Regions from separate parts of the Simplicispira sp. GW247-4R2A genome, predicted to be linked through region 3. Evidence: predicted binding sites of a transcription regulator. Region 3 holds the regulator's gene; each other region holds the start of a gene.
What was found. Region 3 encodes FNR, which switches genes on or off when oxygen is low (the NO sensors DNR and NnrR bind a similar motif). Its sites were predicted from a motif close to TTGATNNNNATCAA; they were not measured.

Region 1 (4,346 bases), on a different contig from region 3:
TTCGACAACCTCGCTCACGTCCCAAGACGGAGCGCCTTGCGGCAAGGCTTGCTCCGCAGCCGCCACCAGCGCACGCGATACCGGATGCAGCGAGTGCCGCGCCAGCGCTGCCGCCAGCTCCAGCGCGGTTGAAGGCGACAAGCCGCCCGTCGCCTCGGTGTGGCGCAGCACCATGCGGTCGAGCGTCAGCGTGCCGGTCTTGTCAAACACCACCGTATCAACGCCAGCCAGGGTTTCAAGCGCCTGCAGATTGCGCACCAGAACGCCTTCGCGCGCCAAGGCACCAGCGGCCGAGAGCATGGCCACGGGGGTGGCCAGCGACAGTGCACAGGGGCAGGTGACAATCAACACCGATACCGCCACCATCAGCGCATGCTGCGGGTCGCGCGGCCACCACCACAGCAGCGCCGCCAGCGCTGCCAGCAGCACGAAAACCAAAAACGGCCGCGCCACACGGTCAGCCAACTGGGCCAGGCGGGGCTTTTGCAGCGAGGCGCTTTCCATCAGCGCGACAATTTCGCCAAAGCGCGTGTCGGCGCCCAAGCGAACGACTTCCATCTCCACGGCGGCTTCCAAGTTAATGCTGCCCGCACAAACCGATGCCCCCACGGTGCGCCAGCGCGGTGCGGACTCGCCGGTCAGCAAGGCCTCGTCCACCCGCGAGCTGCCGGCTGTCAAACGCCCATCCGAAGGGAACGCCTCTCCGGGCAGCACGCGCACCACGTCGCCTGCCACAAGGCGGCGCACCGGAACGCGGACAAAGCTGCCGTCGCCGCTGCGTCGCTCGATGCTGTCCGGCAGCCGGTTCATCACGGCTTCGAGCGCACCGGCAGTACGCTCACGCAGCCGCAGCTCCAGCCAACGCCCCGTCAGCAGGAAGAAGACAAACATGGTCAGTGAGTCGTAGTACACCTCACGCCCAAACAAGCCCTCGGGCTGAAAGGTGCCCAGCGTACTCACCCCGAACGTGATCGCCATGCCCAAGGCGACTGGCAGGTCCATGCTGATGCGGCGATGGTAGACATCTGCCAGGGCGCTGGAAAAAAATGGTCCGCAGGCAAACAGCACCACCGGCAAGGTAATGACCCAGGAGGCCCAGCGCAGCAGCGACTCCATTTCAACGCTCAGGTCACCAGGCTGCGCGATGTAGGCCGGCCACGCATACATCATCACCTGCATCATGCAAAAGCCCGCCACCAGCAAACGCCACAGTGCACGGCGGTTCTCGCGCACGCGCTGCTCGCGCGCTGCCTCATCCACCGCAGGAAGTGCGCGGTAGCCCGCCTTGCGCACGGCATTCAGCCATTGCGAAGGCCGCGTGGCATCCGCAGCCCACACCACGCGTGCGCGCTGGGTCGCGGCGCTGACATCGACCTGCGCAATTCCGGGGACCGCGCGCAGCGCGTCTTCTATGGTCAAGGCACAGGTTGCGCAATGCATGCCCTCGATGACAAGATGCGATTCCCAATGATTGCCTTCGCCTGCAGACTCCACCGGGCGGCCAAACGCAGGCCACTCCGCAGGGTCGTCGAGCAAATTTTCCACGCTGTGGAGCTGCTCGGCAGAGACACCTTGGGCTTGCGGCAGGGGTGCCGAAGTTGCTGGTGCCGAAAAACTCTTTGACATGGCGCAAGCTTAACCCACACTACTTTCATGGAATTGACTTGAATCAAGTCCGAGAGCGCACTCGGCGCCTACGCTGTGCCCATTGTTGTGTTCATCCAAGAGGCCTCTCATGTACCAGCGCATTCTCGTTGCCACCGATGGCTCCGATCTCTCCAAAAAAGCGGTGCAAAGCGCCCTGTCCCTCGCGGCTTTGACGGGCGCGACGCTGGTGGCGCTCAAGGTGGTGCCGCGCTACCCGCGCAGCTACATGGAGGGCGCATTGCCAGTGGACGCCCAGAACGTCAAGCAGATCGAAGCGCAATGGACCGCAAACGCCCAAACAACGGTAGACGCCATCAAGGCCGATGCAACCGCCCAGGGTGTGACGGCCAAAGCAGTGGTGGCCAAGTCTGATCTGGTGGCCGAAGCGGTGATTGCCGCGGCCAAGAAGCACAAGTGCGATCTGATCGTCATGGCCTCGCACGGCCGCAAGGGCATCAAGCGCCTGCTTCTGGGAAGCGAAACCCAGCATGTGCTGACGCATTCGCATATTCCCGTGCTGGTGCTGCGCTAGGGCAATTCTAAGGCGTCGCTGCGCCACTTGCGGGTGGCGAAATTTCAAGTAAAAATAGCTGCTAGCGCTTATAGGGTAAGCGTTAGCAGCTATTTTTTTGATAGTCTTCCACGCCGTACTGGCGTGCGAGTTCGCGCATCGCCTGCTGTGCCGGACGTGCCAGGCAACGCACCAGCCATTGCGCGCTCAGTGGGTGTGCTGCCAGCAGGGCGCGTGCCGGCATGGCCCAGGCGAGCACGCTGGCGACGCACAGGTCAGCCACGGTAAAGCGGGTACCGGCCAGCCAATCTCGGCCGCGCTCATGCTGAGTGCGCAGTTCCGCCTCCAGTACGGCAAGGGGGACGTTGAGGCGCCTTTCCGCAGCGGCCGCCAGATCGCTCTTGCGCTGGGCTTCTGGCATGACGCGCCGGTGCATGAGCACGGTCAGGGCATCTTTCTCCAGTTCGGTCACCGTCCAGAAACTCCAGCGCAAGGCCTGCGCGTCTTCCTCTGGCGTCACAGGGCTGATCCCCACGCCATCGGGCTTGCCGTGGTAGCGCGCAAGGTAGAGCGTGCAGGCCATGCTTTCCCACAGCACAACCTTGCCCTCTGGGCGTTCATCGACCAGCACGGGGATATGCCCGTTGGGGTTGAGCGTCCGAAATTCAGCGCTGCGCGTGGCGCCTTCCTGGTAACGCAGGGGTACATGGTCGTAGACGAGGCCCAGTTCCGTGGCGGCCCAGAGGGGGCGCACGGCGCGGGATGCGGCAATGCCGTAAATGGTCAGGGACATGGCACGTCTTTTGATGGGTGAAGGCCGTCCGTTCGCGAGGCACAAGGCACAGTCCCCTCTCCGTCGGCGGCAGCGAGTCGAGAATACCTGAGGGCCCACGCGCGCGCCCTGGCGCCACCACGCCGCGCTCTTGATGCAGCGCAATATCGACCAGCATCCGCACGGTGAGGCCGTTCAAACGCCCGCACGCCCACAGACAATACAGGCCCTGTGACTTTGCACCGCATCCCCAAACACCGCTACCGCGCGGCCAGCCTGCTTGCACTGCTGGCTGTGCTGGCGCAGCTGTGGATGGTGCAGCTCAGCCACCAACATCTGGCGGCGCAGGCATCGAACTGGCTGCAATGGGGGGAGGTTTGCAGCACGCACAGCCCCGATGCCCCGGCGCCAGACGACACCGGCCACCCCATGGGCATGGGCGGCGTGGACTGCCCGGTCTGTGCGGTGGCGGGTACGGGGATGGCGCCCGTATCGGCGCCCGCGGTCGTTGCCTTGTTCGCTGCGCCGGCAAGTTCTGCACCTGCCTGGCTGCGCGCTGCGCGTCTGCCTGCATTCGAGCGCGGCGTGCGGCCACCCGCGCAAGCACCTCCTGCGGCGCTGAGCTGAGTTTTCGGTTTTTCGGACGTGTTCCCACGCAGCCGCGCTGGGGGCACTTGGGCGCACACGCCCGCCTTTCCTTATTTTTCGAATGGATTCGCATGCACCCCCTTGCCTTGCTTTCACTGCGCTCACGCGCCTGGCCCACTGCCGCATTCCCCCTCCAACCGCTGTGCGCCCTGCTGGCTGCCCTGCCCTTCGCCTGTCTGGCGCAAGAAGCCTCCTTGCCTGCCGTAACGGTGCACGCCCCCCACCAGCAAGCCCCCGCAGTGCTGCCGGACCAACCCACGCCAGAGGCACTGGCTGCCCAGCGCGCCACCAGCGCCGATACCGCCAGCCTGCTGCAGAACATTCCGGGCCTGAGCCTGCAAAGTGCCGGTGGCATCTCCAGCCTTCCCAGCGTGCATGGCATGACGGACGACCGCCTGCGCATCCAGCTCGACGGCATGGATCTGGTGTCCTCTTGCGGCAACCACATGAACCCGCCGCTGTCGTATGTCGATCCTTCGCGGGTGTCTGCCGTGCGGGTGTTCACCGGCACGGCGCCGGTCAGCGTGGGCGGCGACAGCATTGGCGCCAGCATCCAGGTGGAGACGGCGCCCCCAGTCTTTGCCGCGCCCGGCCAGGGCCACCTCATGAGCGGTGAAATCGGCACCTGGGCGCGCAGCAACGGCAACGGCTTTGGCGGCCATGCCAGCGCCACCTACGCCACCGAGCAACTGAGCCTGCGCTACGACGGTTCAACCGCGCAGGCCGACAACTACTACGCCGCACGCGCCTTCAAGGCCGCCGGCCCGG
Region 2 (4,346 bases), on a different contig from region 3:
CCGGTGCCGCGAAAGTGGCGCGCCATGGGCAGAATTTCGTGCTCGTTGGTGCCGCGCTTGACCACCATGTTGACCTTCAGGCCCGAGAGGCCTGCTTCGCGTGCCGCGTCGATCCCTGCCAGCACGTCGGCCACCGGGAAGTCCACATCGTTCATGCGCCGGAACACGGCATCGTCAAGCCCGTCGAGGCTGACGGTGACACGGTTCAGGCCAGCTTCCTTCAAGGCGTGTGCCTTGCGTGCCAGTAGCGAGCCATTGGTGGTCAGCGTGAGTTCAGGAGGCTGACCATCGACCGTGCGCAGCGCGGCCAGTTGCGCCACCAGATCCTCAATGTCCTTGCGCAGCAGCGGCTCGCCGCCGGTGAGGCGAATCTTGCGCACGCCATGCGCCAGGAACGCGCGCGCCAGGCGGGTGATTTCCTCGAACGTGAGCAGCGCGCTGTGGGGTAGGTAAGCGTGTTCCTTGTCGAACACTTCCTTGGGCATGCAGTAGTTGCAGCGGAAGTTGCAGCGGTCGGTCACGCTGATGCGCAGGTCGCGCAGCGGCCTGTTCAATGTGTCGACCAAACGGCCCGATGGCGCCGCGCCCGTGCCCGCCGGGACGGCAAGCGCCGCCACCCGGGCATCGACCAGAGGAATCACGCGTTCAGCCATGCCCCGATTTTGCCGCACACCCCGAATAGGGTCATTCGCGGTCAGCAAGATTCACACGCAGCGCGCCCCATCCACCTCGATGCAGACGCCGCTGATGAACGCCGCCTCGTCGCTGGCGAGGTACAAGGCGGCGTTGGCCACATCCAGCGCGGTCGAAAAGCGCCCCAGCGGAATGGTGGCGAGAAACTTCGCCCGGCGCGCCTCGTCCACCGGGCCGCCGGCGAATTCGGCGGCCAGGCCGGTGTCGGGGTTGAACACGGGGTTCAAGCAATTGACGCGGATGTTCTCGGGCCCGAGTTCTGCGGCCATGGATTTGCTGGTGGTGATCACCGCGCCCTTGGAACCGTTGTACCAGGTCAGGCCTGGCCTGGGCCGCAGGCCCGCCGTGGAGGCGATGTTGATGAAACTGCCGCCACTCCTGGCCCCATCGGCCAGCGGTGGGTTGGCGCGCATGGCTGGCACGGCGTGGATGGCCGAGAGGTAGATGCTTTTCACGTTGATCGCATAGACCTTGTCGAAGTCCTCCTCGCACACTTCCAGCATGGGGCGGTTGCGGTGCGTCCAGCCGGCGTTGTTGACCACCACGTCGAGTCGGCCGTAGAGGCGCACGGCCTCCGCCACCAGGGCTTTCACCTCGGCAGAGCGGGTCACGTCGGCGCGAAAGAACTGCGCCTCGCCACCGGCAGCCCGAATCGCCAGGGCCACGCGCTCGCCCGCATCGGCGTTGATGTCGTTGACGATGACGCGTGCGCCCTCGGCGGCCAGGCGCAGGGCAATGCCCTCGCCAATGCCGCTGCCGGCGCCGGTGACGATGATGGACTTCTGGGCGAGACGCATGGGCGGGTCTTTCGTGACAGTTGGAGGGACGGGGTGCTGGCCCGAAGAGTGCCTATTCTGGCGCGAAGCAGGCGGGCGGAGTGGCTGTCTCGTGCACTGCTGCGACTTGATGCGGATCAGGTCGTTGAGCGCCGTGCCGCAACACAATCCGGGCTTGGGCCCAACCCGGGCCTTTTGGAGCCCATTGTGATTGCGCATTCTTCCTGCCGCCGCTCTCGCCTCGCCACCCGCCGTGCCGTGGTGCAAACCCTGGCAGCCGCCTTGCTGCTTCCCGCCATGAGCGCAGCACAAGCGCAGATTGCGGTCTCCACGGCCATTAACCGCATCGCCCGCTACCGCGCTTTGTCGCAGCGCATCGCCAAGGCCTATGCGCAAATGCAACTGGCGGTGCTGCCCGATCAGGCGACCAGCGTCATGGCATCGGCCAGGAAGCTGGTGCGCTCGGGCTTTGACGATTTGGCGAGCGTGCCCTGGCCCGCAGACCTGGCGCAGCAAATCACCGAGGTCCACAAATCGGTGGATACGCTCGAAGCGCTGCTCGTCATGCCGCCCACCGTGCAGTCGGTGGCCGCCGTGGCGGCGCAGGCCGACCGCATGCTGGCCGTCGCCAACACGGCGACCGAGGCGTTCGAGAAATCGTCCAAAGCGTCTACCGCGAAACTGGTAAACCTTGCCGGCCGCCAGCGTGCGCTCTCGCAGCGCCTTGCCAAGAACTATTTTCTGCTGGCCACCGGCGGCGATTTCAAAGGCGCGCGGGCGCAACTGGCAAGCGATGCGGACGAGTTTCACAAAGCCATGGCGACCCTGGCCTCAGCGCCGCTGTCCACGCCCGCCATTCGCGACGAGTTGGCGCTGGGCGATGGGCAATGGCTGTTCTTCAGCGCGGCCTTGCAGCGCAAGGCCGATGCGCGCGGCCTGGCTGATGTAGCGACCACGAGCGAGCGCTTGCTGGAAGTGACCGACCGCCTTACGAATCTGTACGACGCGGCGCTCAAGCAAGTGCTGGGCTGAGGTGCTGGGCGGAAACGCTGGCGATACGCCTGACCGGCGCTGAAACGGCCGTCAGCCGTGGCGGATGGCCACGGTCTTGAGCGTGGTGAAGCCATACAGCGCTTCAAAACCCTTCTCGCGCCCATAGCCCGACGACTTCACGCCGCCAAACGGCAGTTCCACCCCGCCGCCCGCGCCGTAGTTGTTGATGAACACCTGCCCGCATTGCAATCGCCGCGCCATCCGCAACTGGCGTGCGCCCTGCTGAGTCCATACGCCGGCGACCAGGCCGAAGCGCGTGCCATTGGCCAGCTGCACCGCGTGGTCCTCGTCGTCAAAGGGCATGGCACAGAGCACCGGCCCGAAGATTTCCTCTTGCGCCAGACGGTGCTCCGGGGGAACATCGCGCAGCAAGGTGGGGGCCGCGTAGAAGCCGCCCGGGGGCGCCTCAGGGACCACGCTGCCCTGGGCCACGGTGGCAATACCGGCGGTGTGGGCATCTTCCAGGAAGCCCAGCACGCGCTCCTTCTGCGTGGCGCGGATCAAGGGCCCGACGTCGAGGTCCATGCTGGCCGGCCCGGCGCACAGGCCTGAAAACAAGGCGCCCAGGCGTTCGAGCAGCGGCTCGTACAGGCTGCGCTCGACCAACAGGCGCGAACCGGCCGAGCAGGTCTGGCCTGCGTTCTGCACGATGGCGTTGACGATGGCGGGGAGCGCCGCGTCCAGGTTGGCGTCGGCAAAGACGATCTGCGGGCTCTTGCCGCCAAGCTCCAGGGTCACCGGGCAGTGGCGTTCGGCGGCGGCCTGGGCGATCAGCGTGCCGACGCCGGGACTGCCGGTAAAGCTGATGTGGTCAATGCCGGCGTGGCGGGCCAGCGCGTCGCCCACCTCGTGCCCGTAGCCGGTGACGATGTTGATCGCGCCGGGCGGAAACCCCACCTCGGCGGCCAGCTGCGCCACGCGCAAGAGCGACAGGCAGGCGTCTTCGGACGGTTTGGCGACGCAGGTGTTGCCCGCTGCCAGCGCGCCGCCCACGCTGCGGCCGAAAATCTGCATCGGGTAGTTCCACGGGATGACATGGCCTGTGACGCCATGCGCCTCGCGCCAGGTCAGGACGCTGGTGCCTTCCTGGTAGGGCAGGGTCTCCCCGTGCAGCTTGTCGCAGGCGCCGGCGTAGAACTCGAAGTAGCGTGCCAGTGCCAGGACATCGGCGCGCGCCTGGCCCGTGGGCTTGCCGCAGTCGCGTTGCTCCAGCGCGGCGAGTTGGTCGCCATGCGCCGTGATGGCATGGGAGAGCCGCATCAACAGCCGCCCGCGATCGGCCGGCGCCATGGGGCGCCACAGGGTCTCGAAGCAGTGGCGCGCCGCCTGTACGGCGCTGTCGATGTCGCTGGCGTCGCTGCGCTGGAGGTGGTCAAAGACCTGCCCGTCCGACGGATCAATGACGTCGAGCGTGCGACCGCTGGCCGAGGCAACCGGTTCGTTGGCGATGAAGTTGTTTTGCATGAAAAACATTGTGCGGCAAGCCTGCGTGCATTGCAAAAGTTTTTAAGCAAAATAGGCCTCTGTCGCCTTTATATAAAGCTTTGTAAGCTATAAAATAAATAGCACTTCCAATGCTGTACTTGCCTGCACGGGTGTTGCGGTACGACTACCATGTGGGTGCCGATGCGTCACACGGCGCGTCCCGCGTTTCTGCCCTGCAGTGGGCTTTTTTTGTGTTCTGTTTGGAGTTTGAGCGTCATGACCGTGTTTTCGATCCGCCCGCCACAGGCCCTGCCTCTGTGCCTTGCCACTGCCCTTGTTTTGGGCGCCTCCGCCGCATCGGCGCAGGACGTTCAGGTGGTGAAAATCGCCCACGCCGGA
Region 3 (4,346 bases):
GCGCCCAGGCTGCGATGCCGCACAGCAGCAGCCCGCCCAGTCGGGTACCCCAGTCGGCACGCAACCGGTTGGCACGCTGGCGCAGTGCCAGCCAAGCCCAAGGCCCAGCCAGCAGCCACAGGCCGCTACCCACGGCAAACATGGCCATAGTGACCGCCCCTTGCAGGGCGCCGCCGCTAAGCGCCGCCACAAGCAACGCCGAATACAGCAGACCACAGGGCATCAGCGCCCAGAGGAAACCTGTGGCGAATACCCCACCAGGGGCGTCCACCAGAGGCCGCACGCGTCCCCACACGGATCGCCCTGCCGCCTCGACCCAGGCGGGCTGGCGCGCCAGCAGAAGCATCATCAGCCCCCAGGCCAGCACCGCGACGTGCATGAGAGTCCAGACCTGACGAAAGGCAGACGCCTGCTGCGTCACCCAGGCAAAACTCTGCATCGCAAATGCAATCAGCGCGCCCGCGCTGGCATAGCCACACAGCCGCCCCAGGTGGTAGGCCATCAGGCGCCTGCGGGCGCCGCGCGGGCTTTGCCAATGCAACGGCTGAACGTCGGCGCTTGCCATTGAGGCGGTGCCGGCCGGTAAGGTCGGGCGCGTCACGGCACTGCATGGCGCTGCGCACATGACCAGGCAGTGGGAGCCTCCGACGAGGCCCATCGCCAACGCTGTCCAGGCCAGCGAGCCGAGCACGTCAGATGATGCGCGAGAAGCGCGCGCGGTTGCGATCGGACTGCAGGTAACGGTCGAACACCATGGCAATGCCGCGCACGAAATACCAGCCCATCGACGTGACTTCAACGCCGTCGGGCTTCAAGGCGACCAAGCCCTGCTGCTCCATTTCGACAAGCTGCTCCAGCTCGCGTGCGAAATATTGGCGAAAGTCGATCAGCCAGGACTGCTCAACCGATTCGATGTTCAAGGCGCCTTGGCACATGATGGCCATGATCACCGCGCGGCGCACCAGGTCGTCCCGCGAAAGCGCCAAGCCGCGCACGATGGGCAAATGCCCCTGGTTAAGCCGGTCGTAGTAATCCTCAAGCGTCTTGGCATTCTGGCTGTAGGTCGCCCCCACCCGTCCAATGGCCGACACCCCGAGCCCGATAAGGTCGCAATCGGGCTGTGTGCTGTAGCCCTGGAAGTTGCGGTGCAGGCGCCCTTGCCGCTTGGCAACGGCCAGCGCATCTTCGGGAAGGGCGAAATGGTCCATTCCCACGTACACATAGCCAGCGTCCGTCAGGGCATCGAGCGAGCGCGAGAGCATGGAAACCTTGGCCGACCCCATGGGAAGATCGGCCCAAACAATGCGTCGCTGTGGCTTGAACCGCTCAGGCAGGTGCGCATAGGCATACAAGGCAATGCGGTCCGGGCGCAATTCCTTGATCTGCTCCAGCGTACGGTCGAAGGACTCAGGAGTCTGCTTGGGCAGGCCATAGATCAGATCGACGTTGACGGAATCAAAACCAATGGTGCGCGCAGCCTCCACCAGGGCGAACACCTGCTCGGCCGGCTGGATGCGGTGCACCGCCTTTTGCACGTCTGGATCGAAGTCCTGCACGCCAAAGCTCAGGCGATTGAAGCCCAGTTCCGCCAGCACCTTGAGCCGCCCGGCGTCTACGGTGCGCGGATCCACTTCAATGGAATATTCGCCCCCCGACACCAGCGTGAAGCTGCGCCGCAGCATGTCCATCAGCTCGCGCAATCCGTCATCGGACAAAAACGTGGGTGTGCCGCCACCCAGATGCAACTGGCTCACGATCGCGCCGGTGCCGCAATGCTGGGTATGCAGGTCGATCTCTCGGCTCAGGTAGCGCAGGTAGACGTCGGCACGGTCGTGGTGCTTGGTGATGATCTTGTTGCAGGCGCAGTAGTAGCACAGCGACTCGCAAAACGGGATGTGCACGTAGATGGACAAAGGCATGGCCTTTGCTGCGCTGCCCAGATGGCGCTGCTTCAAGGCCAGCACATAGTCGTCCTCGCCAAATGCCTCGACAAACCGGTCGGCCGTCGGGTACGAGGTGTAGCGCGGTCCGGAAACATCGAAACGGGTCAGCAATTCTGGCGTGGCAACGGTCATGGATTCTCCTGGAGAGGCGCTACTGTGCCCCACAGTAGAACGCAGCTTCTTGACCATAATCAAGAATGGACGGCGCCCCTTGGGGTTTGAAGGTACAGACTGCAATAGTTCATAATTTGATGTATGTCAGCATCCAGCACACCCACGGCTCGGCAACCCGCTGCGGCAAAAGCCTTGCCGACAAGCGATATTGCGCACATTCCCATCCAGGACGCATCGTCAACCTTCCGCGTTGCCTGTTCCAACTGCAATCTGCGTGAGCTCTGTCTGCCCGTGGGACTGTCGAGCGAGCAAATGGAGCGCGTGGATGATGTGGTGGCGGTGCGGCGCAAAATCAAGCGCGGCGGCATGCTGTTTCGCAACGGCGAGGCATTCACATCGCTCTACGCGATTCGCACGGGTTTTTTCAAGACCTGCGTGGCCACCGAAGATGGGCGCGATCAGGTGACGGGTTTTCAGATGGCGGGCGAGATCATCGGGCTCGATGGCATCGTCAACGACCACCACAGCTGCGATGCCGTGGCCTTGGAGGACGCCGAAGTGTGCGTCATGCCGTTTGACCGTATCGAAGAGATTTCGCGTGAAGTCACCGCCTTGCAGCACCATGTGCACAAGATCATGAGCCGCGAAATCGTACGCGAGCATGGCGTCATGCTGCTTTTGGGCAGCATGCGCGCGGAAGAGCGTCTCGCCGCCTTCCTGCTGAACCTGGTGCAGCGCCTGCATGCGCGCGGTTTTTCACAAAGCGAGCTGGTGCTGCGCATGACGCGGGAGGAGATCGGCAGCTACCTCGGCCTGAAGCTGGAAACCGTGAGCCGCACCTTCTCGAAGTTTGTCGAAGAAGGCATTGTCGAAGTCAAGCAGCGCCATGTGCGCATACAGGACCCCGAGGCGCTCAAGCGCATCGTCAACAGCCAGCAGGAATTCCGATAACCGTCCCCGGCGCTACACACAGACGCAAAAAAACCCTGTCTGCGCTTGGAAACCCGTTTTTTTGCCATTAGCATCCCTCTGCCAGTGGAGAAACAGGTTTTCGCTGGTCCATCGAACACCCAACCAGGAAAAAACCAACATGGCAACTGCAAAAAAAGCCCCGGCCGCTGCCGGCGCCAAGACGGCCGCTCCCGCAAAGAAGCGCACCCCCAACGCCGCCTTCATGAAGGCCCTCACGCCCAGCCCGGCCTTGGCTGCCGTCGTAGGCGCTGCACCGCTGCCCCGCACCGAAATCATCAGCAAGCTGTGGGTCTACATCAAGGCGCACAACCTGCAGGACGCCGCCAACAAGCGCATGATCAATGCCGACGCCAAGCTCAAGGAAGTGTTCGGCAAACCGCAAGTCTCGATGTTCGAAATGGCGGGCCTCATCGGCAAGCACGTGAAATAAGGCGCTTTGCGTTCACACTCAGGCCGGCTTTTGCCGGCTTTTTCACGCCATGCGCACCAATGCTGTTGGAAATCAGCATCATTGTTAACGCGAATAAATCTCATTTGATTTAGAATAATACTCTGTCACGAGGCACAGCCACGGTTTTCCCAGCCACTGCTTCTTGCGCCTGATGGGCCCACGCCCACCAAGACCCAAGACCCAAGTCCACAGCAACCGGAGAACCCTTTTGGCCCACGCTCGCACACCGCGCCCCCCTTCCCAACCCGCCTCGACGGCACCTTCAACGGCAGGCGCCGACAAGGCCTTGATTCCGCTGGGGGCCTTGATGCTGCTGGCAACCTGCAGCGGCTGGGCGCAAACCGCGCCCACGACCGGCGCGCAGCTCCCCACCGTCACCGTCAAGGGCAGCGCAGACATCCAGAACAAAGACACGCTCAAGCCCGCCACCACCACCATCGGCAAAGGCAAACAGGCCCTGCGCGACATTCCGCAGAGCGTGACCGTATTCACCGAGCGGCTCATGACCGACCGCAACCAGGACGACTTTCGCGACGTGCTGCGCAGCACGGCAGGCGTCACCTTCCAGGCGGGCGAGACCGGCGAGGAAGACATCCGCCTGCGCGGGTTCTCGCTTGGTCAGGCCGGCGACATTTATGTGGATGGCATGAAGGACGCCCCGCTCTACGAGCGCGACACCTTCAACAACGACAGCGTCGAGGTGCTCAAGGGCTCGGCCTCCATGCTGTTTGGCAAAGGCTCGACCGGCGGCGTGGTCAACCAGGTCAATAAGATGCCGCTGCTGATGGACCAGCACGAAATCAGCTACACGCTGGGCACCGGCCAGGAAAACCGGCTGACGGGGGACTTCAACTTTCTCACGGGCG

Region 1: a site for FNR is predicted at 1,660-1,673, ahead of AC07ZH_RS02045 (universal stress protein). Genes of this name have one in related genera too.
Region 2: a site for FNR is predicted at 1,597-1,610, ahead of AC07ZH_RS15695 (type IV pili methyl-accepting chemotaxis transducer N-terminal domain-containing protein). Genes of this name have one in related genera too.

What each region holds. Positions count from the first base shown of each region.
Region 1 is NZ_JBWKZM010000002.1:111,991-116,336, reverse strand. It holds gene AC07ZH_RS02050 (heavy metal translocating P-type ATPase) at 1-1,626, opposite strand, end outside; gene AC07ZH_RS02045 (universal stress protein) at 1,736-2,179, shown strand; gene AC07ZH_RS02040 (glutathione S-transferase family protein) at 2,262-2,951, opposite strand; gene AC07ZH_RS02035 (DUF2946 family protein) at 3,162-3,557, shown strand; gene AC07ZH_RS02030 (TonB-dependent receptor) at 3,650-4,346, shown strand, end outside.
Region 2 is NZ_JBWKZM010000025.1:9,118-13,463, forward strand. It holds gene moaA (GTP 3',8-cyclase MoaA) at 1-653, opposite strand, end outside; gene AC07ZH_RS15690 (SDR family oxidoreductase) at 705-1,490, opposite strand; gene AC07ZH_RS15695 (type IV pili methyl-accepting chemotaxis transducer N-terminal domain-containing protein) at 1,677-2,501, shown strand; gene AC07ZH_RS15700 (aldehyde dehydrogenase family protein) at 2,553-3,986, opposite strand; gene AC07ZH_RS15705 (branched-chain amino acid ABC transporter substrate-binding protein) at 4,224-4,346, shown strand, end outside.
Region 3 is NZ_JBWKZM010000007.1:114,752-119,097, forward strand. It holds gene AC07ZH_RS07190 (sulfite exporter TauE/SafE family protein) at 1-691, opposite strand, end outside; gene hemN (oxygen-independent coproporphyrinogen III oxidase) at 693-2,075, opposite strand; gene fnr (fumarate/nitrate reduction transcriptional regulator Fnr) at 2,199-3,008, shown strand; gene AC07ZH_RS07205 (SWIB/MDM2 domain-containing protein) at 3,148-3,459, shown strand; gene AC07ZH_RS07210 (TonB-dependent receptor) at 3,788-4,346, shown strand, end outside.